3 regions of the Enterococcus sp. AMC1086 genome follow, and region 2 is predicted to be linked to each of the others. Evidence: predicted binding sites of a transcription regulator. Region 2 holds the regulator's gene; each other region holds the start of a gene.
What was found. Region 2 encodes CtsR, which represses protease genes until heat stress. Its sites were predicted from a motif close to TTGGTCAAAAAAGGTCAAANA; they were not measured.

Region 1 (3,286 bases), 1.0 Mb from region 2:
GAACAATCAAAGAACGTGAATACACAGAAGTCGAATACCAAAAGATCAAAGCAGATCTTATACAGTATTTTGATGATTATGTTCGTAATGTAGAAAATTAATACGAATCATTGCGGTGTGGTTTTTTAAGTCTAAAGTAGAACATAACTGTTCTATTTTAGACTTTTTTATAGTGCTAAGTTGATTATCTCTTTCTATTTATACAGTAATAAAATAACTTCAATTATTTAAAAATATAAATAATTATCATATAGTAATAAAATGATATTATAAATCAAAATAAAAAAACCATCGGCTGAAAAGGCCGATGGAAAAGGAGTATTACTCAATAAGAGTAAAATGAAAAATAAAAAGGTTGTTGTTGGTATGAATATATAATACAATACCTTTTTTTATTTGTCTACTAAAAATAACGTTAAAATGAAATGAAATATCACTTTTTTTTGTCATTTTTTCTATTTATTTTTTTATTTTTTCAATAAAAGATTACTCATTCGCGTAATTGCAAATGAAATATCATCTGTTGCTTTGTCTTGCTTTTCTTCAGAGTTGTTAAATGACTCAACATCTATTCCTTTTTCTGGATCTAATGATAAAATCATTTCATTACATCCAGCTAAATATTCGATATATGAACGTTCGAATTTTTTATGAATTCCCATTACACGAGCCGGTGGACGTAATTGTGTTACTTTTTCAAGCATTAATGTGTATTCTTTGGTTCCATCTTGAAAGACATTTTTTATTTCTATGATTCTTTCTGGTGCTAACTCAGAAGCCTTGCCTTCATCGATTGCTTTACGTACTTCTTCGTAATAGTCGTTCATCTTTTCGCCAACTTCTTCTGTCTCTTTTACAATATCATTGATTTTTTGAACATAATAGCCTAAATTTGGTTTCACTATCTTTCCTACTTTCTTTTAGTAATCACTCAATTTTACACTTTTTCATAGGTGCATGACAAGAGGAATCTATAAAAGTATGTTTTTCTACTAATTTTTCGATGAAAAAAGATGAGGCTAGAACATAACTTGCAGCGTTATGTTCTAGCCTTAAAGAATCTGAATAAATGGTAGAAGTAAAAGCAACTCCTTCGGAAATAAGTTGACAGTCACAAAAATTTGAAGAGACTTTCCATGAACTCCTGCTTATTTCTTGGGCTTAAATACCTCTGTCTTAGACTTATTTACACCTTAGTTGATTTCGTCACTTGTATTAATGATTTTAGAAACCATGCCATAATCTTTTGCTTCGTCAGCAGACATCCAGAAATTGCGGTCTGTATCTTTTGCGATTTTTTCGTAAGTTTGACCTGTCGCTTCAGCAATCAGACGATTCACACGTTCACGCATGCGGATGATTTCTTTTGCTTCTATCTGGATCTCTGTGCTTTGTCCTTGGACGCCGCCTGCTGGTTGATGGATCATATAGCGAGTATTTGGTAAGCTATATCTATTCTTCGCTTCAGCAGCTAAGTAAATCGTAATGCCTGCACTTGCGACCCAACCTGTTCCAATCACGATCACTTCTGGTTTTACAAATTTGATCATATCATGAATTGTGTCACCAGCTTCAACGTGACCACCTTGACTATTAATGAAAATCTTGATTGGTTCATCTCCCATAGCTGCAAGTAAAAGTAATTGAGAAGTTACTTCACGAGCCAAGTCTTGATTGATTTCACCGTAAATCAAAATTGTCCGTTCTTCGAACAATTTTTTCATAAACGCATTTGGTTGTTGTTTGTCTTCTGTTTCTTCGTTTTCATCTAAATAGTTCATATCTGATAACCTCCATATTTTAAAGCTAAATCTCTCTATTAATAATACCGCAATCTGAGAATTTGTCCACTTTTTTGACTTGTTTTGACCTTAAAAAATAGGCATATCTTTTGCATCTAAAAAATATTCCCTTTACCATTTGATTAGGCTCTTCGTTGTATGAGCAATTTAAAGTAGAAAGAGGCGATTCGATGACAGAAAAAGTAGCAGTACTAGTAACTGATATGGTAGAAGATGTAGAATTAACCTCTCCTAAAGAAGCCTTGGAAAAAGCGGGTTATGAGGTCGTTCTCATTGAAAAAGAAGCGGGTAAACTAATCACAGGTAAAAAAGGAACTACCTTTACGATTGATGTTGCTATTGAAGATGTAACGCCTGATGATTTTGTTGCCTTACTGATTCCTGGCGGCTTTTCTCCAGATCAACTTCGCGCAGATCAACGTTTTGTCGATTTCACTAAATATTTTTTAGAAAATGATTTACCACTTTTTGCGATTTGCCACGGACCACAATTATTTATTCAAACTGGTTTAACTGAGGGACGGACCTTGACTTCCTACATTACTGTTCAACCAGATTTAGCTTATGCAGGTGGTACTATCAAGGATGAGTCTGTTGTAATTGATAAGAATCTTATCACTAGCCGTACTCCAGATGATTTACCGGATTTCGAAAAAGCGATTGTTACCCATTTAACTACTTAAATTTATTCCTTTTCAAAAAAACACAAGTGAGCGTCCATTAAGATGCTCACTTGTGTTTTTTATACCTTAAAACTAGTTTTAGCTTTTACCCATTCTACGTTGAATAAACTTCACGATTTCAACGATCGGAATAATCGCAAATGATGTTCCAGCAACGATTGCCCATTGGTAACTATCTAAAGAAGTTACGCTAAACAAGTCGTTGAATCCTGGTATTAGAATCGTTGCTGCTAATAATAGGAACGAAACTAATATTGCCCAGTTAAATGATTTATTTCTGAATAATCCAACTTTAAAGATTGACTGATAAATAGATTTCACGTTGAAAGCATGGAACAATTGAATCAAACCTAATGTTGCAAATGCCATTGTTAAGGCATCCCCATGTTGTAAATCGTATAATGCCGCTGCAGATAAGTTTGGCATATTAGCTGCCGTATGTGCAGGGAATTCAATCGCCATTTTATATACGATCAAAGTCAACGCACCTTGTGTGATCCCTTGGTAAATCACACTGCTCAAGACACCGCCAGAGAAGAAGTTGGATTTCTTGCCGCGAGGTGCATGGCTCATTACATCACGTTCAGCAGGTTCTACACCCAAAGCGATTGCTGGGAATGTATCCGTTACTAAGTTGATCCATAATAAGTGAACAGGTAATAATGTATCCCATGCTAACATTGTTGCGATAAACAAGGTCAATACTTCTCCTAAGTTGGCAGAAAGCAGATATTGAATCGTTTTTTGGATATTTGAGAAAACTTTACGTCCTTCTTCAACAGCTACGATAATTGTTGAAAA
Region 2 (3,286 bases):
GTAATTCTCAATTTAAAATTATAGAAGTTACGGAAGCCGTAGGCATTTCTCTTTAATACTTTGATATGGTTATTCAAGCATTCTAACGGTCCGTTGGAATAAGGCAAATCCAACGCATTTTTAATGCCCGTTTGAACTTTTTTAAAGGTAGTAATTGTTGTTTGATAATAAGCTGGAAGCCTAGAATAATCTTGTTCTAATAACACGTGAAACCGTGTGTAATCTCTTGTTTGTATGGCATAGAGAAAATCCTGATAACAGGTATAGCCAGCTTTTAATTCTTCATCATAGGCAAGTAATCGATCCACGAGTTCGGTTTCTGTTAAATAAGCACGGAAGGAAGGACGCCATTGGCGTTTTTCAAAATGGAGCTTCGATTGATTCTTTTGAAGTAGTTTCCAGTATTTCTTCAAGTGACGGTATTTTTTTGCTTCTACAAATCCTTGATGGAGAAAGGTATTCATTCGTTGAATGCGGTGTTTTAAGAACGTTCGCCCAATGTGTTGCACAATATGAAAGCGATCAAGAACAATCTGAGACTTGGGAAATAGTTTCTTAATTAAAGAAAAATAAGGCGCATACATATCGCAAACAATGTATTTTACACCTTCACGAACAGATAAAGAAAATCGTGAGAAATAGCGTTCTAAAAAAGGCAACTGGCGGTTTTCAACGACATCGAGTAATTGCGTTGTTTGTCCATCCATCATAATGAAACTCATAGAGGCAGCGACTTGTTTCACTGATTTAAATTCATCAAAACAAAGAACTTCTGGCAAGATGAGTCGATTGATTTTTTGGGGTTCGTAAAACTGTTTCAATACGCGATAAACAGAGGAAACAGAGACCTTCTTTTGACGGGCAATTTCGGTCATAGACGAAGTGTTTCGTAGACGCTCGGCAATCGAAAGCTTAACTTTCTTAGAGATCGAGCAACACTTTTCGATAAGACTTGTTTCAGCGACAAAAGTTCTATCACAAGAATGGCAGAAGAAACGACGTTTCTTCAAGCGTAAGTATGTTTGGTATTCAGAAACATCATTCAGTAAAATCAGACAGGTTGTAAAGCTCCAACGAATAATCGATCCGTCTTCATGGGCGCCACAATGAGGACAGGAGTGCGCTAAATAGTCCAACGTACCAGAAAATTCCTGGCAGATCCGTCCTTTAATGCGTTCTTTTTTTAAAGAATTTTCATTAAAAGTAATGTTTAAGTCTAGAATATCTAAGGTTTCTTTGATAAGATTTGTATAGGACATCTTGATTTCCCCTTTTGATTGGTTTTAGACGACTTAATTCTAAAGGATATCAAGGTGTCTTTTCTATTATTTTGCATTAAAAAAGATGCCGGTGATTGTTCACCAACATCAAAAAGTATAGAGCCAAAATTGATTGAAAAGAACTGAGCGGATAAAATAGAAAGAATTGATTTTTGAGGTTACCAATGGAATAGCTTTACGATAATCATTGTATCTCTGGGAAAGTTCTAGAAAAGTATGAGGTTGGGACAGAAGCGTTTAGCTTACTTCCTAGCCTTATACTTTAAATTTATTAAAAGCTGTAAATAATCTTTTCTTATCAAATTAGGCATTCTCCTTTATTAAACACTTAAAATTATGTATAATTAAGGTCAGTATTAGTCAAGGGAAAAGGATGAGTGTGATGAGTAATCAAAATACTTCGGATTTAATAGAAGCATATTTAAAAAAGATTCTTGAAGAAAGCAGTAAAATTGAGATTCGTAGAGCTGAAATGGCTCACTTATTCAATTGTGTTCCCTCCCAGATTAATTATGTTATCAACACGCGTTTTACAATTCAACGAGGATATTCTGTGGAAAGTAAACGTGGCGGTGGTGGTTACATTAGGATTGCTAAAGTCCAAATTTCTGATAGTGATCAATTATTAAAGCAAATGGCTCAATTTACGGGTAGTGAACTTTCAGAAAAAGATGCGTTGATTTTCGTACAAAAGTTGTATGAAGAAGAAGTTATAACTAAAAGAGAAGGAAATCTGATACTGTCTGTTCTTGGTAAACAGGTTTTAGGTAAGACAGGATCAAATGAAGATTATTTACGTGCTCAATTGATGCATTCATTTTTAGAACGTTTGAGTTACGAGGAGGAATGATAGTATGGATGAATTATTTACTGAAAGTGCCAAGGCAGTATTAGCTATTGCACAAGAAGAAGCAAAATATTTTAGGCATCAATCTGTTGGCTCAGAACATTTATTGTTAGCATTAGTCTTAGAGCCAAATGGAATTGCCGGGAAGTCATTGCGTCAATTAAACGCAGATAAGAATGATATTCGTGAAGAAATAGAACACCTAACTGGCTACGGAACTGTTAAGGGATACCCCAAAGGTGCATATTTGCCTTATTCTCCTCGTGCAAAACAAATTTTTGCTTATGCAGGTGATGAAGCCAAGCGTTTAGGAGCACCAAATATCGGAACAGAACATATTCTACTAGGATTGTTAAGAGATGAAGATATATTAGCTTCACGTATTTTATTAAATTTAGGTTTAAGCTTGTCTAAAATGCGTCAGTTAGTGATGAAAAAAATAGGCATTACTGATCCACAAATGAGTGGTAATGTGGGGCGTCGTCGGAATAATCAAGCACAAAAAGCAGCGCCTAAAGGAACACCAACATTGGATTCATTGGCGCGTGATCTAACGAAGTTGGCTCGTGAAAACAATCTAGATCCTGTAGTTGGACGTTCGCAAGAAGTTAGACGTTTGATTCAAATTTTAAGTCGTCGTACTAAGAATAATCCTGTTTTAGTTGGTGAACCTGGGGTCGGTAAGACTGCAATCGCTGAAGGATTGGCGCAAAAAATAGTGAACGGTGAAGTTCCTGAAGATATGCTGGAAAAACGCTTGATGATGTTAGATATGGGTGCTTTAGTTGCGGGTACCAAGTATCGCGGTGAATTTGAAGATCGACTAAAAAAAGTCATCGATGAAATTTATCAAGATGGCGAAGTGATTTTGTTTATCGATGAATTGCATACTTTAATTGGTGCAGGTGGTGCTGAAGGTGCGATCGACGCATCAAATATTTTAAAACCAGCACTTGCAAGAGGAGAATTGCAAACAATCGGTGCAACAACATTGGATGAATACCAAAAATATATCGAAAAAGATTCAGCATTGGAACGTCGTTTTGCTCGTGTACAAGTGGATGAACCAACTCCTGAAGAAGCAGAAGAAATTTTAAAAGGGCTGCGTTCACGTTATGAAGAGCATCATGGTGTAGAAATTACGGATGATGCATTACAT
Region 3 (3,286 bases), 1.0 Mb from region 2:
TTTTTTGTTCCACGATCGCTTCGATACTTTTTTCATCGATCACAGGTGTTTCTTCATCGCTGATTTGCTTATCTTTCATTGTTTGCAATTTGTTGATTTGATCTCTGTAGTAGGCTGCTTTTTCAAAATCTTCTTCTGCTGAAGCTTGCTGTTTTTGTTGTTCAGCATCTGCAAGTTTTTTCTCGATCGTCTTAGGATCAACGATTTGGATCGTTAAGTTCATTTTAGAACCAGATTCGTCTAATAAATCGATTGCTTTGTCAGGTAAGAATCGGTCTTGAATGTAACGATTCGATAAAGTTGCAGCAGCTTTAATTGCTTCGTCAGTATATTTTACATGATGATAATCTTCATAGCGTTTTTGCAGCCCTTTAAGGATGGCAATTGTTTCATCTACAGTCGGTTCATCGACACGTACAGGTTGCATACGTCGCTCTAAAGCAGCGTCTTTTTCAATGATGCGATACTCATTTAAGGTAGTTGCTCCAACCATTTGTAACTCACCCCGAGCAAGCGCTGGTTTTAAAATATTGCCAGCATCCATATTACCGTCACCGGCAGCACCTGCTCCAACGATTTCGTGAACTTCATCGATGAACAAGATGATATTTTCTGCTTGCTTGATTTCATCGATCAGCTTTTGCATCCGTTCTTCAAATTGACCTCTGATACCTGTACCTTGAACTAATGAAACGACATCTAAACGAATGACTTCTTTGTCCAATAATTTCTGTGGGACATCACCATCGACGATTTTTTGTGCTAAACCTTCGACAACGGCTGTCTTACCAACACCAGGTTCACCGATTAAGACAGGATTATTTTTAGTTCGGCGATTTAAGATTTCAATCACACGTTTTATTTCTTCATCACGGCCGACAACAGGATCGACATCGCCGTTTCTAGCAGCTTGAGTGATATTGATACCGTATTCTCCTAATAAACCATCAGTTTGGTTTGCACCACCTCTTGGAGGCTGACCGCCATTAAAGCCGTTGCCATCACCAAATTGAGTAGGTGGGACTTGACCATTAGGATTTCCTTGTTGTTCTTGCATTTGACGAGAGAGGGAACGGTATAAATCATCTAAACTTCCAAAACCAAATGGATCTTGTTGAGACATGGTTGGTTGATTATCATTTGCTTGTGCTTTTAATTTTTGATAGCAACTTTGGCAATAGTCTAATTGTTTTCTTTGACCATTAACATTTGCATATAAGTGAATCGTTGCTGGATTGTGTTGACAATTTTGACAGATCATAGGATAAAACACGTCCTTTCAAAATGAGACTAAATTTTAGATTAAAGTCCTTTTTACAAAGTCAAATAGTTTGTTGACCATTTTTGACCTTTGAGAATATTATAGCATCTTTTGAAGAAGAATCAAGCAATTGAACTTTTAATTAGTAGGATGAATAATAGGAAGAATCACTGTAACAGGATACTTGGTTTATTCTTATAAAAATAGTAAGATTTGCTTATTTTAGATCGTCAGTATAATTTAGACAAATATCTATTTTTGTCATACAATATCTTCAGTCCAAAAATAAAAGTGAAAGCTGTGATCAATCAATGCATGAAAATCCGTTTGAAGAACAAATCAATGCCTTAAAAGAAGGGACTATTTCTGAACTTACTATAGAGTCAAAAGATTTTACAACCTTTAGAGAGGTTTGGAAAAATTTACCAGATAGAATGTCTTTTGTTGGGGAAGCTGGATTAAATGGACGAATTATATATCGTTATATGAAGGAAGAAAAATAATTGATCATTTCAATTGATAAAAAAAAGGGGAAAAGTGTTGTAACTACTCACAAAAAATGGTAATCTTAAAAATTGAAAGGGTATTATCCAGATTCTAGTTTCTTTTGAAACGTGTCAAGAAAGGAAAACCCTAACATAAAAAATTATTTTACTTATGAAGGAGACCGATTTATATGGAAAAGAAAGAATTTCACATCGTAGCAGAAACAGGGATTCACGCTCGTCCAGCTACATTATTAGTACAAACTGCAAGTAAATTCAACTCAGATATTAACTTAGAATACAAAGGTAAATCTGTTAACCTTAAATCAATCATGGGCGTTATGTCTTTAGGTGTTGGTCAAGGTTCAGACGTAACAATCTCAGTTGACGGTGTTGATGAAGCTGATGCATTAGCAGCAATCGTAGACACTATGAAAAAAGAAGGACTGTCAGAATAATGTCTGAAATGCTAAAGGGAATTGCCGCAAGTGATGGTGTTGCTATTGCTAAAGCTTACCTGTTAGTTCAACCTGATTTATCTTTTGACAAAAAATCTGTAGATGATTCATCTGCTGAAGAAAGCCGTTTAGATGATGCTCTAGCAAAATCTACGACTGAGTTAAAAGCAATCAGAGAAAAAGCAGCGCAAAGCCTTGGTGAAGAAGAAGCTCAAGTATTTGATGCTCATTTGATGGTTTTATCTGATCCTGAAATGATCGGTCAAATCAAACAAAATATACAAGATAACAAAGTGAATGCTGAATCTGCGTTAAAAGAAGTAACGGATATGTATATCGGTATGTTTGAAGCAATGGATGATAATGCCTACATGCAAGAACGTGCTGCTGATATTCGTGACGTTGCCAAACGTATTTTAGCTCATTTATTAGGTGTTACTCTTCCAAATCCTTCAATGATCAACGAAGAAGTTGTTGTGGTTGCCCATGACTTAACACCAAGTGATACTGCTCAATTGGACCGCACCTATGTGAAAGCATTTGTAACGGACATTGGCGGACGTACATCACATTCAGCGATCATGGCTCGCTCTCTTGAAATTCCTGCAATTGTAGGAACAAAAGAAATCACTGCTAAAGTGAAAGAAGGCGACATTTTAGCTGTTAATGGAATTGATGGCGATGTTATCATTCATCCAACTGATGCTGAAAAATCTGATTTTGAAGCAAAAGGAAAAGCGTATGCTGATCTTAAAGTTGAATGGGAAAAATTAAAAAATGCTGAAACAGTTACTGCTGACGGTAAACATATCGAGTTAGCTGCAAACATTGGTACACCTAAAGATTTAGATGGCGTACACAACAATGGTGCTGAAGCTGTTGGGTTATATCGTACAGAATTCCTTTACATGGATTCTCCTGATTTCCCAACGGAAGATGAACAATATACAGCTTACACTGCAGTTCTTGAAGGAATGAACGGCAAACCTGTCGTAGTTCGTACAATGGATATTGGTGGAGATAAAGAATTACCTTATCTGCAATTACCACATGAAATGAACCCGTTCTTAGGTTACCGTGCA

Region 1: the regulator CtsR is predicted to act here: its motif matches at 1,853-1,873, upstream of AC4BC4_RS10845 (ATP-dependent Clp protease proteolytic subunit).
Region 3: the regulator CtsR is predicted to act here: its motif matches at 1,332-1,352, upstream of AC4BC4_RS04605 (ATP-dependent Clp protease ATP-binding subunit).

What each region holds. Positions count from the first base shown of each region.
Region 1 covers NZ_CM177100.1:2,300,933-2,304,218, forward strand. The annotation lists gene AC4BC4_RS10835 (hypothetical protein) at 1-101, shown strand, start outside; gene AC4BC4_RS10840 (hypothetical protein) at 468-902, opposite strand; gene AC4BC4_RS10845 (ATP-dependent Clp protease proteolytic subunit) at 1,194-1,781, opposite strand; gene AC4BC4_RS10850 (type 1 glutamine amidotransferase domain-containing protein) at 1,973-2,485, shown strand; gene AC4BC4_RS10855 (cation-translocating P-type ATPase) at 2,564-3,286, opposite strand, start outside.
Region 2 covers NZ_CM177100.1:3,307,934-3,311,219, reverse strand. The annotation lists gene AC4BC4_RS15495 (ISL3 family transposase) at 1-1,259, opposite strand, end outside; gene AC4BC4_RS15490 (CtsR family transcriptional regulator) at 1,663-2,130, shown strand; gene AC4BC4_RS15485 (ATP-dependent Clp protease ATP-binding subunit) at 2,135-3,286, shown strand, end outside.
Region 3 covers NZ_CM177100.1:964,621-967,906, forward strand. The annotation lists gene AC4BC4_RS04605 (ATP-dependent Clp protease ATP-binding subunit) at 1-1,261, opposite strand, end outside; gene ykzS (protein YkzS) at 1,573-1,764, shown strand; gene AC4BC4_RS04615 (phosphocarrier protein HPr) at 1,938-2,204, shown strand; gene ptsP (phosphoenolpyruvate--protein phosphotransferase) at 2,204-3,286, shown strand, end outside.